2 regions of the Salinarimonas chemoclinalis genome follow, and region 2 is predicted to be linked to the other one. Evidence: riboswitches for the same ligand, from Rfam matches in the RefSeq annotation. Region 2 holds a riboswitch; the other holds the start of a gene.
What was found. Region 2 has a riboswitch for thiamine pyrophosphate ahead of thiB (thiamine ABC transporter substrate binding subunit). Riboswitches for the same ligand answer to the same signal wherever they lie in the genome.

Region 1 (7,182 bases), on a different contig from region 2:
GCCCTTCTTGAGGAGCACGGTCGTCAGCGTCGCGGTGGTGGCGGCGTGGAGGGCGTCGGCGATGGTCTTGTCGAGGGGCATGGGGATGGGGTCCGGTGAAAGGTGGCGCACCCTAGCCGCCCCGCCGCCTCGGTGGAAGGCGTCGTGCGCACGTCACGCTCGCATCACCCCCGCACCAGCGCCCGCGCCATGTCGGCCTCGAGCCGCGACCAGGGCGCCATCCGCGCCTGCGCCTCGCGGTAGCTCGCGACGATCCGCGCTGCGAGATCGGAGCCTCCGGCGATGGCGTCGATCTCGGCATCGGCGGCCGCGACCGCGGCCTGCATCAGGTCGGCGGGGAAGCCTTCGAGCCGCACCTCCGCTTCCGAGAGCATGGCCCTGAGTCCAATGGCGTTTCGCCGATGCGCATCGGCGAGCGCGAGCGCGTGCTCGGCCTGCGCCGCCTCCGCGACGACGCGGCGCAGCTCCTCGGGCAGGGCGGCGAGGGCGGTGGAATTCACCAGGAGTTCGCTGGCGCCGTTGGGCTTGGCGAAGCCGGGGGCGTAATAGAGCGGTGCGACCTGGTGGAGGCCGAGCTCGTAGTCGCTCGCCGGGGCGAGGAACTCGACCGCGTCGACCGTCCCGCGCTCCAGCGCCGTATAGGTCTCGCCCGCCGGTATCGTCACCGGCGTCGCCCCGAGCCGCTCGTAGATCCGAGCGCCGAGCCCGGCGACGCGGATGCGTAGGCCCGCGACGTCGGCGAGGCTCGCGATCGGCCGTCGGAAGAAGCCGCCCATGCACGGGCCGGTATTGCCCGCCAGGAAGGGCGTCACGCCGAGGCGTCCGTAGAGCTCCTCCCACAGCGCCTGCCCGCCGCCGAAGGCGAGCCAGGCATGGTGCTCGATCGGCCCGAGCCCGAAGGGAACGGTGGTGAAGAAGGCGGCTTCGGGGACGCGGCCCTGCCAGTAGAGCGCGGCGCTGTGGCCGGCCTCCACGGTGCCGTTCGAGACCGCGTCGAGCACCGAGAAGGCCGGCACGATCTCGCCCGCTGCGAAGAGGTCGACCACGAGCCGCCCGCCGGACATGGCGTCGATGCGGTCGACGATGCGCTGCGCCGTCACGCCGGGTCCGGCCTGGCCGCGCGGCCAGGAGGTCACGAGGCGCCAGCGGATCGGCGCGTCCTGCGCGAGCGCGGGGGCGGCGAGCGCGCCGCCGGCGAGGCCGAGCGCTACGCGGCGGGTGAGGCGGCTACCAGATGCCATGGAAATGATGCACGGGCCCGTGCCCGCTCCCGATCTCGAGCCCGTCGGCGGCGGCGATCGCGCCGGCGAGCCACTCCTTGGCCGTGCGCGCGGCCTCGGCGAGGGAGGCGCCCTTCGCCAGTTCCGCGGCGATCGCCGACGAGAGCGTGCAGCCGGTCCCGTGCGTGTTGCGAGTCGCGATCCGCGGGGCGACGAGCCGGGTGACGCCCCGCGGCTCGACGAGCAGATCGACGCTTTCCGGCCCCGAGCCGTGGCCGCCCTTGATCAGGACCGCCTCGGGGCCGAGCGCCAGCAGCCGCTCGCCCTGGGCGCGCATGGCGTCCTCGTCCTCGGCGACGGGCGCCCCGAGCAGCGCCGCCGCCTCGGGCAGGTTCGGGGTGAGCAGGAGGGCGCGGGGCAGGAGGACCGTGCGCAGGGTCTCGACCGCGTCGTCCGAGAGGAGCTTGTCGCCGGACGCCGCCACCATCACCGGATCGAGCACCACGCGGGTCACGCCGTGCCGGGCGAGGCCGGCGGCGACCGCCTCGATCACGGCGGGCCGGGAGAGCATGCCGATCTTCACGGCGTCGACCTTCAGGTCCGAGAGCACGCTGTCCATCTGCGCCGCGACGAACTCCGCGGGCACGTCGTGGATGCCCTGGACGCCGCGGGTGTTCTGGGCGGTGAGCGCGGCGATCACGCTCGCGCCGTAGACGCCGCGGGCGGAGAAGGTCTTCAGGTCGGCCTGGATGCCGGCGCCGCCGCCCGAATCCGAGCCGGCGATGGTGAGGGCGATGGCGGTCATGCGGTCTCCTCGTTGGGTCAGGCGCCGCGGGCGGCGAGCGCCTCGTCGACGAGGCGGCGCAGGCGCCCCGCGGCGGCGGTGGGGTCGTCGGCGCCGAAGATCGCGGAGATGACGGCGATGCCGTCCGCGCCCGCGCCGATCACGGAGCGGGCGTTCGTTTCGTCGATGCCGGCGATGGCGCCGAGCGGCAGGCCCGGCGCCGCCGCGCGGCCCGCGGCGGCGACCGCCGCGAGGCCCGAGAGCCCGATCGGCGGGTCCGGGTTGTCCTTCGACGTCGTGGCGAACACGCCGCCGATGCAGCCGTAGTCGACGGGCACCTGCGCGAGCGCGCGGGCGTGGTCGGGCGTCTTCAGCGTCCAGCCGATGATCGCGTCGGGCCCGAGCAGGCGACGCGTGTCGCGCGGGTCCATGTCGCTCTGGCCGAGATGGACGCCGTCCGCCCCCGCGGCGAGCGCGACGTCGACGCGATCGTTGACGAGGAGCGGCACACCCGTGCCGGAGAGCGTCGTCCTCAGCGCGCGGGCGAGGTCGACGAGCGTGCGCGTGTCCGCGTGCTTCTCGCGCAGCTGCACCAGCGTCGCCCCGCCCGCCACGGCGCGCCCGACGAGGTCGACGAGATCGCGCCCGCGCGCGTCCGCGAGGCCGACGATGGCGTAGAGGCGAAGGTCGACGGGGTTCCTGGCGGCGTGATTCACGAGACCCTCGCACGGGAGACGAGCGCCGCCCCGTCGAGCGCGTCGAGCGCATCGAGGTAGGCGGCGGGGAAGGAGCCGGGGCCGGCGGCGCGGCCGCCGGCGATCTCGCCGGCGACGCCGAGAACGACGAGCGCCGCCGCCGCGGCGACGAGCGCGTCGTCCTCCAGCGCGGCGAAGGCGGCGACGAGCGCGGAGCCCGCGCAACCCATCGCGGTGACGCGGGCCATCAGCGGGTGTCCGTTGGCGATGCGGACGGCGCGGGTGCCGTCGGTCACGAGATCGGTCGGGCCGGTGAGGGCGACGACGCAGCCGTGATCGCGGGCGAAATCCATCGCGGCCTCCGCCGTCGGCGCGCGTCCGGCGAGCGCCTCGAGCTCTCCCGGGTTCAGCCGCACGATCGCCGGGCGCGTGCGCAGCAGATCGCGGGCGACGCCGAGGCGGGGCGGCGACGCCTCGACGAAGACCGGATCGAGCACGAGCGGCCGGTTCGCCTCGCGCGCGGCGGCGACGGCGACGGGGATGCCGGCCCGGCGCTCCGCGTCGAGCGTGCCGAGGTTGACGAGCACGGCGTCCGCGAGCCGCGCGAAGTGAGCGGCCTCCTCGGCGGCGATGGTCAGCGAGGGGATCGCGCCCGCGGCGAGCAGCAGGTTCGCGGTGAAGGCCTGCGCTGCGGCGTTGGTGAGCGCGTGCACCCGCGGGCGCCGGGCGCGGGCCTCCGCGAGGAGCCGGGCGGCGTGCTCCGCGATCCGATGCGTTGCGATGTCATGAGACGCGGCGGCGCGCGCGGGCGCGTTCTCGTCCATGTCTCGTTCCCTCCGCCGGCACGACCCGGATCAGGTTCGATGGGTTGGCGCATGCGCCTCTCAGCCCGGACGGGCACCCCGTGAGACCGTGGAAGAGGAGTTAGCGCGCCCGCCCGCCGCGCGCAAGGGGTGGCCGAACCCGGGCAGGATCGCTCCGCCGGGAAGGGCGGCGCATCATCGGACCGCGAGCACCACGGACATGCGCTGTGCGAAGAGCGGCCAGTCCTGCTTCATCCCGGGCGCGACCAGGGGATCGTGATAGGACACCACGGCCCACCCCCCGTTCGGCGTCTGGTAGACGTCCATTCCCGTGATCACGACGAAGTGGCTCCCGTCCACGTGCGCCACGATCGGCCGGCCGGTCCGGCGCAGGTGCGTGATGAAGTCCGGCGCCCAACGACTGATCTCGAGCGTGCCGATCCGGCCGCCGAACATGCCGACGAGACGGGAGATTTCGCTGATGTGCCCGGGACGCAGGCAGAGATCCGGGCGTCGGCAGCACGGCGCGCCGTAGGCGAGTTCCAGCATCTGGCACTGGCTGGGGGTCGGCAGCCCGACCGTCTCCGCCGCCATCTTCGCGCTGGCGACCCAGCACCAGACGACCGTGTCCTGACGGTGGTAGGGGACGGACAGATGGACGCTGTCGACGAGGACTTGCGCGCGCGCTTCACCGCCGCGCGTCCCCGCGACGGCCAGAACACACGACAGGAGAACGAGAGCGCGTACCGCTGTCGCCCACGAGCGAAACGTCATGATGGCCCCCATACGCTCCCCGAGTGGCATCAGACTGTCACGCCCGGCCGAGCGTGGCAATCGGCCGTTCCGGTTTCGCGACGGCCGATCGGGCTTGAACCGGAAGGAAGGAGCGAACATTGTCGGCGCGTACCACCCCAGGGCCTCGTCCCGACGACCGCGACCGTGCGCTCGCGCACGGCACGGTCTCGCGCAGGCGCGAATTCAGATCATAGCCAATTCCGGAGAGATCATGCTCTACGTCGACATCCCCACCCAGCCCGAGCTGCAGACGCTCGTCGCCGCCCGGAGCGAGGCTTCGGTCTCGTTCTACCTGCGCACCACGCCCGAGACGCAGGACATCGGCGCAGCGCGGATCGCGCTCGGCAACCTGCTTCGGACGGCAGTGGGCGAGCTCGAGGCGGCGGGGACCGACAAGCGCACCATCTGGCCCATCGAGGAGCAGGTGCACGACCTCCTCGACGACGACGGCTTCTGGACCCATCAGGCGAACTCCCTCGCGCTATTCGTCACGCCCGGCGGACTGCGTTCGTTCCGCCTCCCCAACCGTCTGGAAGACATGGTCCAGGTCTCGGACCGCTTCCACCTCAAGCCACTGCTGCGCGCGCTCACGGCGCAGCAGCACGCGTTCGTGCTCGCGCTCGCCGAGAACGAGGTGCGCCTCGTCGAGGTCTTCGCCGATCTGCCCGCCAGCGAGGTCGCGGTCGCGGGCATGCCGCGCGACGCCGCGTCCGCCGCCGGGACGGCCAACGTCAACTCGCGCAGCTACTCCGGCCGCAAGGGCGGCGGCGAGGGGCAGAAGGTGCTCCTGCGCGGGTATTGCCGCAAGGTCGACGCGGCGCTGCGGCCAGTTCTCGCGGGCCGATCCGAGCCGTTGATCCTCGCCGCCGCCGAGCCGCTGCGGTCGATGTTCCGCTCGCTCGCGACCCACCAGAACCTCGCGGCCGAGACCCTGGACGCGAGCCCCGTACGCAAGTCCGCGTCGGAGCTCGCCGCCGAGGCGCGGCCGGTCCTCGACGCGATCCACCAGCGCGAGATCGAGGCGGTGCACGCCCTGTTCAGCGCCCGCGAGAACGAGGGCCGCGCGACGACGCAGATCGCGCGTGCGGCGCGCGCCGCCACGTTCGGGGCCGTGGACACGCTGCTCGTGGACATCGACGAGGTCGTGCCCGGCACGATCGACGAGACGACCGGCGAGGTGAGCTTCGCCGACGAGGAGAGCGCCGACAGCTACGGCGTCGTGGACGAGATCGCCGGGCGCGTGCTCGCCGCGGGCGGACGCGTCCTCGCGGTTCGGCGCGACGACATCCCGCAGAAGCAGTCGCTCGCCGCGATCCTGCGCTACGCGATCTGAGCCCGGGCAGGCCTCGCCGGGGCTGCGGGCGGCCCGCTCAGTCCCGGCAGGCGAAGGGCGGGAAGGTGCTCGCGGTCCCGGCGTTCATGGCCAGGATCACCATCACGTTGGCCATGGCGAGCTCTGCCTCGCTACGCGGGCAGACGTCGGCGGGCGCGGTGCAGCCCGAGGCGATGAAGGCGTCGTGTCGGGCGACGAACTCGGCGGAGAGGCCCTCGGTGCCCATGCGCCGCGTCGCCTCCTCCCAGGAGGCGGCGTAGCGCACGCACTTCTCCCGCGTCCAGGCGTCGCCCGTCCCGGGCGGGCCCGCGGTGCCGTCGAGGGCTTCCCCCTCCCAGGACCCGCCGCTCCAGTGATCGCCGACGAAGCCGTCGTCGTGCTGTGCGCGTGCAGGGTGGACCGCCGGGCCGACGAGGAGGCACGCGGCCGCGAGCGCTAGGAGCGCGACCCGGCCCCGCGCCGGCGCGAAGGCCAGGATCGCGCAGCCTGTCGCTGCGGCGAGCGGCCAGGGCAGCAGGTAGGGTCGCGCGGTGACCGCGAAGGCGCCGCCGGCGTCGATCGTCAGCCCGACGAGCGCGTGCCGGACCGTCGAGGCGAGCCCGTCGTCGCGGAACGACGCGACGACGTCCGTCGCGTTACGGTCGATCGCGAAGAGGACGAAGGCGATGCCGGGCAGGAGGACGAGCCCGGCCAGGGCGCCGAGTGCGAGCCGGTCGCGGGTCCGCGACGGGTCCGCGACGCGCGGGAGGAGCGAACCGGCGAGGCTGGCCGACAGGCCGGCCGCGAGGCCCGCCGTCGCGAAGAGCGCGATCACCAGGGCGGTGCGTGGCGAGAGCGCCTCGCCGCGCTCGAGGATGCGCAGCGCCACGATGGCGGCGGTGGCCAGCGCGAGCGCGAGGCCTCTGGCGAAGGCCGAGCCGAGCGCCGCCGCGCTCACCCGCGCGCGCCCGCCGCGGCGGCGCGGATCGCGGCGATGTTGCCGGCATAGGCGGACGGGCCGCCCCTGAAGGCGGCGGAGCCCGCGACGAGCACGTTCGCGCCCGCCGCCGCGACGAGCGGTGCCGTCTGCGGCGTCACGCCCCCGTCGACCTCGATCGCGATCTCGCGATCCCCGACCATCTCCTTGATCCGACGTACCTTCTCGACGACCGGGGCGATGAAGGCCTGCCCGCCGAAGCCGGGGTTCACGGTCATCGCCAGCACGAGGTCGACGTCGTCGAGGAGCGGCGCGATCGCCTCCGCCGGGGTGCCGGGGTTGAGCGCGACGCCGGCCTTCTTGCCGAGCCCGCGGATGGCCTGGAGCGAGCGGTGCACGTGCGGCCCGGCCTCGACGTGCACGGTGATCACGTCCGCACCGGCCTCCGCGAAGGCGGCGAGGTAGGGGTCGGCGGGCGCGATCATCAGATGGACGTCGAACACCTTCGGCGTCGCCGGGCGGATCGCCTGCACGACGACGGGGCCGAAGGTGAGGTTGGGCACGAAGTGCCCGTCCATCACGTCGATGTGGATCCAGTCCCCCCCGGCCTCGGCGACCGCGGCCACCTCGGCGCGC
Region 2 (7,182 bases):
CATCGCCGCCCTTCCCCCTCGCACGCCGGTCGCATACATCTCGCCCACGATGATCGACGCCCCCGAATCCCCGCCGCCGACGACCGATCCCGACGCGCCGCTCCCGCCGGAAGCCGCGGACGCGCAGGGCACGCGTGCGGCCTTCGACTTCGAGGCGCCCGCCGAGCTGAAGGCCGGGATGTCCGTGATCCGGCGCTTCTGGGAGACCCTGCCCAACGCGCCGGGCGTCTACCGCATGATCGACGCCGCCGGCGAGGTGCTCTACGTCGGCAAGGCCAAGAACCTGAAGTCGCGGGTGGGCTCCTACGCGCGGGGCTACGCGCACTCGAACCGCATCGCCCGGATGATCGTCGACACGGCGGCGATGGAGTTCGTGACGACGGCGACCGAGACCGAGGCGCTGCTGCTCGAGACGAACCTGATCAAGCAGCTCAAGCCGCGCTACAACGTGCTCCTGCGGGACGACAAGTCCCTGCCCTACATCCTGCTCACCGAGGACGCCGCGCGCGCGCCGCAGCTCGTCAAGCATCGCGGGTCGAGGAACCGCAAGGGCGCCTATTTCGGGCCCTTCGCCTCGGTCTGGGCGGTCAACCGCACGATGACCGCGCTCCAGCGCGCCTTCCTGCTGCGTACCTGCACGGACAGCTACTACGACAACCGCACGCGCCCCTGCCTTCTCCACCAGATCAAGCGCTGCGCCGGCCCCTGCACGGGAGAGATCGGCAAGGAGGAGTACGCGGCCCTCGCCGGCGAGGCGCAGGCCTTCCTCGCCGGCCGCTCCAGCGCGGTGAAGGAGCGGCTCGCCGCCGACATGCAGGAGGCGGCCGAGGCGCTCGAGTTCGAGCGCGCGGCGCGCTACCGCGACCGCATAGCGGCGCTTTCCGCCATCCAGGGGTCGCAGGGGATCAACACCCAGTCGGTGGAGGAGGCGGACGTCGTCGCCATCGACGAGCAGGCCGGGGCCTATTGCGTCGAGGTGTTCTTCTTCCGCAACTGGCAGAACTGGGGCAACCGCGCCTACTTCCCCAAGGCCGACAAGGGCCTCGCGCCCCAGGAGGTGCTCGCCTCCTTCGTCTCGCTGTTCTACGCCGACAAGCCGCCGCCGCGCCTGGTGCTGCTCTCGCACGACATCGAGGAGCGCGACCTCGTCCAGAAGGCGCTGACGCTGAAGGCCGGCCACAAGGTGGAGGTGCACGCCCCCAAGCGCGGCGAGCGCCGCGCCATCGTCGAGGCGGCCCTGCGCAACGCCAAGGAGGCGCTCGGCCGGCGCCTCGCGGAGCGCTCCTCGCAGGCGAAGCTGCTCGACGTGCTCGCCCAGGCCTTCGGCCTGGCGCGCGCGCCCCGGCGGGTGGAAGTCTACGACAACTCGCACATCATGGGCACGAACGCGGTCGGTGCCATGATCGTCGCCGGCGTCGGCGGCTTCATGAAGCAGCACTACCGCACCTTCAACATCAAGTCGCAGGACCTCACCCCCGGGGACGACTTCGGCATGATGCAGGAGGTGCTCGGCCGGCGCTTCGCGCGGCTGGTGAAGGAGCATCCCGATCGCATTGTGCATGCCCGCGAGGCATCGGCGGACGAGCCGGAGGAGGCGCACGAGATCGAGGACGCGCCGATCGCGGGAGCCCCCGAGACGGAGAGCGAGGAGGAGGAGCTCGAGGCCGCGGCAGCGAACGACGAGGAGTTCCCCGCATGGCCCGACCTCGTGCTCATCGACGGCGGCGCGGGACAGGTCGCTGCCGCGCGCAAGGCGCTGGCCGAGATCGGCGTCGCCGACGTGGCCGTCGTCGGCATCGCCAAGGGCCGTGACCGTGACGCGGGGCGCGAGACCTTCTTCGTCGAGGGCAGGAACCCGTTCAAACTGCCGCCGCGCGACCCGGCGCTCTACTTCGTCCAGCGCCTGCGCGACGAGGCCCACCGCTTCGCCATCGGCACCCATCGCGCCAAGCGCAAGCGCACGATGGTGCAGAACCCGCTCGACGAGATCGCCGGCATCGGCCCCGCCCGCAAGCGCGCGCTCCTCCACCACTTCGGCACGGTGAAGGCCATCCAGCGCGCCGCGCTCGAGGACCTGATGAAGGCCCCCGGGGTCAACGCCGCGACGGCGAAGGCGGTCTACGACCACTTCCACGACTGACGGGCCGCTCCAGCCGCGTCGGGCGCCGCGGCCGGCCGCGCCGCCCGCGCGACGCCGTGCGGCCCCGCTTGCGCCGGGACGCGGGCGGGTCTACACCCGGCACGTCTCACGGGGTGCTCCGACGGAGCTGAGAGGCGCGAGTGCGCGCCAACCCGTCGAACCTGATCCGGGTCGTACCGGCGTAGGGATGAGCGACGGGCCGCGCGCTGCGGCCGCCTCCGCACATCGTCGCCCGTCCGCCCCGGCTCTCGCGAACCGGAGCCGCCGATGCACACGCCCCTACGCCCCTCGCCCGCCATGCGCCTCGCCCTCGGGCTCCCCGTCCTGGCGGCGGCCCTCGCCACGCCGCCGACGCCGGCCGCCGCGCAGGAGCGGCCGACGCTCACCGTCTACACCTACTCCTCCTTCGTCGGCCGCTACGGCCCGGGCGAGGCCATCGCCGAGCGCTTCGAGGCCGCCTGCGGCTGCGATCTCGAATGGGTCACCGCGGACGACGCGGGCTCGCTCCTCGGCCGGCTGCGGCTCGAGGGCGCCTCGACCCGGGCCGACGTCGTCCTCGGCCTCGACATGAACCTCGCCGCGCAGGCCCGCGCGCTCGACCTGTTCGCGCCCCACGGCATCGCGCCCGGCCCGCTCGACATGCCGGTCGCGTGGCAGGACGAGACCTTCCTGCCCTACGACTGGGGCCATCTCGCCTTCGTCTACGACACGACCCGCCTCGAGACCCCGCCGGAAAGCCTCGAGGCGCTCTTCACGGACCCGGAGGGCCCGAGCGTCGTCCTCCAGGACCCGCGCACCAGCGCGCCCGGCTTCGGGCTGCTGCTCTGGTCGAGCGCCGTCTTCGGCGAGGGGATGGCCGACGCCTGGGCCACGCTGACGCCACGGGTCGTGACCTTCACGACCGGATGGTCGGAGGCCTACGGGCTCTTCCTGGAGGGCGAGGCGGACATGGTGCTCTCCTACTCCACCTCGCCCGCCTACCACCGCTCGGTGGAGGACGAGACCCGCTACGAGGCCGCCCGCTTCGCGGAAGGACACTACCTCCACGTCGAGATCGCCGGCGCGACGCGCACGACCGACACGCCCGAGCTCGCCCGCGACTTCCTGCGCTTCATGCTCGACGACGGCTTCCAGAGCCTGATCCCGGAGGGCAACTGGATGTACCCGGCGCGCCTGCCGGAAGGCGGCCTGCCGGAGAGCTTCGCGGGGCTGATCGAGCCCGGCGAAGCCTTCCTGTTCGACTCCGATCGCGTCTCCGCCGAGCGCCGGGCGCTCATCGACGCCTGGCTCGAGGCGACGACGCGGTGAGGCGGGCCGCCGGGCTGCGTGCGCCGCATCCGGGCGCGCTCGTCGCGCTCGCGCTGGCGGGGCTCGCGGCGGCGGCGTTCGGCGCGTTGATCGGGGCGGCGCAGGACCGGCCGAGCGTGCTCGCGCTCGACGCCTACCTGCGCCGCATCCTCGTCTTCTCCCTCGGACAGGCCGCGCTCTCGACGGTGCTGTCGCTCGTCCTCGGCGCGGCGCTGGCACTGGCGCTGGCGCGGCGGCGCTTCCCGGGGCGGAGCCTCGCGCTGGCGGCGCTCGGGGCGGCGGCGGTGATGCCGGCGATCGTCGTCGTGTTCTCGGTCGTCGCGGTCTACGGACGCTCGGGCTGGCTCGCGGCGGGGATCGAGGCGGCGGGGCTCGCGCCGAGGCCGAACCCATTCGGCTGGCCGGGCATCCTCGTCGCCCACGTCTTCCTCAACGCCACGCTCGCCGCCCGCGTCTTCCTCGACGCGCTGTCGCGCGCACCCGCGGAGCACTGGCGGCTCGCCGCGATCCTCGGCTTCGGGCCGCGGGCGACCTTCGCGCATCTCGACTGGCCGATCCTGAAGCGCGAGGCGCCCGGCCTCGCGGGGCTCGTCTTCCTCCTGTGCTTCACCAGCTTCGCCATCGTGCTGACGCTCGGCGGCGGGCCGGGCAAGGCGACTCTCGAGGTGGCGATCTTCTCGGCGCTCAGGGTCGAGCTCGACTTCGCCCGCGCGGCGATGCTCGCCGGCCTCCAGCTGGCGATCTGCCTGTCGCTGACGCTCCTGCTGCACTGGGCGGTGACGCAGGCCCCCGTCGCGCCCACCGAGCGCCTGCCGATCGCGCGTCCGGACTGCGCTGACCCGCGCCTGCGCCTCCTCGACCTGGTCGTGCTGGCGCTCGGCGGCGCGCTCGTCCTGCCGCTGCTCGCGGCGACGCTGGAGGGCGCAGCCGCGCTGCCGCGGGTGCTCGACGGCGACCTCGCCCGCGCCGCGACGACGAGCGTGACGATCGCCCTCGTCTCCGCCGCCCTCGCCTGCGCCATGGCGATCGCGCTCGCGGGCGCGGCGCAGGCGGCACGGGAGCGCAGGCGCGGGCGGCTCGCGGCGGCATACGACGTGCTCCCGGCGCTGGTGCTGGCGATCCCGCCCTTCGCGCTGACGGCGGGGCTCTTCCTCCTGCTGCGCGGACGGGTCGGCGCCACGGAGGCCGGGTTCGTGCTGCTCCCCCTCGTCAACGCCATCGGCGCGCTGCCCTTCGCCTACCGCTTCCTCGCCCCGGCTCTCGCCACGAGCGCGGAGCGCCACGGGCGCCTCGCGGCTCTGCTCGGGCTCACGGGCCTGCGCCGCCTCGCCATCGTCGACTGGCCGGTGTTGCGCCGCCCTCTCGCCGGCGCCTTCGCCTTCGCGGCCGCCCTCTCCTTCGGCGATTTCGGCATCGTCGCGCTGTTCGGCGGGGCGGAACTGCGCACCCTGCCCTACCTCCTGTACGAGCGCCTGGGCGCCTATCGCCTCGACGAGGCGGCGGCGATCGGGCTCCTCCTCGTCGCGGCCGCCTTCGCGCTCTCCGCCTTCGCCACACGGATGGCCCGATGCTGACGATCGACGCCTGCCGCCTCGCCTGGCCGGACTTCGAGGCGGAGTATGCGCTCGAGGCCCCAGCGGGATCGATGCTCGCGATCGTCGGCCCCTCCGGCGGAGGCAAGACCACGCTGCTCAACACGATCGCCGGATTCGAGACGCCGGTCTCCGGGCGCCTCGCCTTCGACGGGCGCGACCTCCTGCCGCTTTCGCCGGCCGAGCGGCCGGTGGCGATGATGTTCCAGGACAACAACCTGTTCGCCCATCTCTCCGCCGCGCAGAACGTCGCGCTCGGCATCCGCCCGTCGCTGCGGCTCGCCGAGCCCGACCGCGCGCGGGTGGCGGAGGCGCTCGCGGCGGTCGATCTCTCGGGGCTCGAGGCGCGCCGGCCGGAGCAGCTCTCGGGCGGCCAGCGCCAGCGCGTGGCGCTGGCGCGCGCGCTCGTCTCGCGAAAGCCGCTCCTCCTGCTCGACGAGCCCTTCGGTGCCCTCGATCCAGGCCTGCGCCGCGAGATGATCGCCGTCGTCGACGCCCTGCGCCGTTCGCGCCGCATCACCGTGCTGATCACGATCCATACCCCCGAGGACGTGCTCGACCGGGCGGACTCCCTCGCCTTCGTGGCGCGCGGGCGCGTCCTCGTGCAGGATGCGCCCCGCGCCGCGCTCGATCCGGCGCGCGACCCGGCGATCGCCGCCTTCGTCGGTCACGGGGCGCCCGCGAAGTCGTGACCGGCCCGTGACCCGCCTACGCGTTACAAGCCCGGTGTCCGCGCGAAGGAGCGTCGACACCGGGAGAAGGCACCATGACCGCGATGCAGGACACCCAGGACGACATCACCGCCGGCACCGGCGCCGACCGCCCTGCGGGCAAGCCCTCCCGCGGCCCGCTTCGGCGCTTCGGGCCGCTCGTGGCGCTCGCCGCCGTGATCGGCGGCGCCTTCGCGCTGGGTCTGGACGAGTACGTCTCCTTCGAGGCCCTGCGGGCGAACTCCGAGCGGCTGCAGGCCTTCGTGGCGGACGGCTTCGTCCTCGCCGCGCTCGCCTACGTGGCGGTGTACGCGATCGTGGTGGCGGCCTCGCTGCCCGGCGGCGCGGTGCTGACGATGACCGGCGGCTTCCTGTTCGGCGTCTTCGCGGGCACCGCCTTCGCGGTCGTCGGCGCCACGATCGGCGCGACGGGCGTCTTCCTGATCGCCCGCACGGCGCTCGGCGACGCCCTGCGCGAGAAGGCGGGCGGCGCCATCGCCCGGATGGCGGAGGGTTTCCGCAAGGACGCGTTCAACTACCTGCTCTTCCTGCGGCTCGTGCCGGTCTTCCCCTTCTTCGTCGTCAACCTAGCCCCCGCCTTCCTGGGCGTGAGCCTGCGCACCTACGTCGTCGCGACGCTGATCGGCATCGTGCCCGGCGCCTTCGTCTTCGCGTCGGTGGGCGCGGGCTTCGAGAGCGTGATCGCCCAGGGCGGCGAACTCTCGGCCTCGGGCGTGCTGACGCCGGAGGTGATCACCGCCCTCGTCGGGCTAGCGGTGCTGGCGCTGATCCCGGTCGTGGTGCGGCGGTGGCGGGAGAGGAAGGCCGGCGGGTGAGGGCGGTGCGGTTCGACGCCCACCGGCCGAACGAGCGAGCCCGCCGGGAGGTCTCCCCCTCGGCGGGCTCTACGATGTCTCGCCGTGCTGAGCACCGAGGCGCTCGCGCATGAGGCCAATCGGGGTCCGAAGACCTCAGCGGGCAGCCCCGGCGAGGTGACAGCGCTGACAAAGAGACACTGGATCACCTCCTTTCGCTTGGTTTCGACGGGAACCAAGATAGGCGGCGAATCGCCGGGCGGGAAGGGGGCGCGCGGCTCTTTCCGCGCCCGAAGATCGGGCAGACGCCGCCGCTTTGGTCACCCGACCGGGCGCTCGTCGGCGATCACCTTGCCGTCGTCGGGCAGGCTGCCGGGGGCGACGAGGGCGACCTCGCCGCGCAGCTTGAGCACCGCACGCACGCTCTCCTCCAGCGCCTGCTTCAGCGCGGGCGTCGCCTGCGCCGCCTCGGCGTTGAGCGTCATCGCGTCGCTCTCGCCGGCGCGCCGCACCACGAGGCGGGCCTTGCCGACCTCCGGATGGCGCCGGGCGATCTCGGCGACCTGCTCGGGTCGCACGAACATGCCCTTGACCTTGGTCGTCTGGTCGGCGCGGCC

Region 1: another riboswitch for thiamine pyrophosphate. It lies ahead of thiM (hydroxyethylthiazole kinase); the one in region 2 lies ahead of thiB (thiamine ABC transporter substrate binding subunit).

What each region holds. Positions count from the first base shown of each region.
Region 1 is NZ_JBGMWH010000002.1:184,367-191,548, forward strand. It holds gene AB9M23_RS04675 (ribonuclease activity regulator RraA) at 1-81, opposite strand, end outside; gene AB9M23_RS04680 (TRAP transporter substrate-binding protein) at 165-1,241, opposite strand; gene thiD (bifunctional hydroxymethylpyrimidine kinase/phosphomethylpyrimidine kinase) at 1,228-2,025, opposite strand; gene thiE (thiamine phosphate synthase) at 2,043-2,720, opposite strand; gene thiM (hydroxyethylthiazole kinase) at 2,717-3,523, opposite strand; TPP riboswitch at 3,513-3,614, opposite strand; gene AB9M23_RS04700 (papain-like cysteine protease family protein) at 3,698-4,276, opposite strand; gene AB9M23_RS04705 (baeRF11 domain-containing protein) at 4,509-5,630, shown strand; gene AB9M23_RS04710 (hypothetical protein) at 5,668-6,567, opposite strand; gene rpe (ribulose-phosphate 3-epimerase) at 6,564-7,182, opposite strand, start outside.
Region 2 is NZ_JBGMWH010000011.1:94,643-101,824, reverse strand. It holds gene uvrC (excinuclease ABC subunit UvrC) at 50-2,140, shown strand; TPP riboswitch at 2,240-2,345, shown strand; gene thiB (thiamine ABC transporter substrate binding subunit) at 2,408-3,448, shown strand; gene AB9M23_RS16455 (ABC transporter permease family protein) at 3,445-5,022, shown strand; gene AB9M23_RS16450 (thiamine ABC transporter ATP-binding protein) at 5,016-5,732, shown strand; gene AB9M23_RS16445 (TVP38/TMEM64 family protein) at 5,807-6,586, shown strand; gene AB9M23_RS16440 (phenylacetate--CoA ligase family protein) at 6,886-7,182, opposite strand, start outside.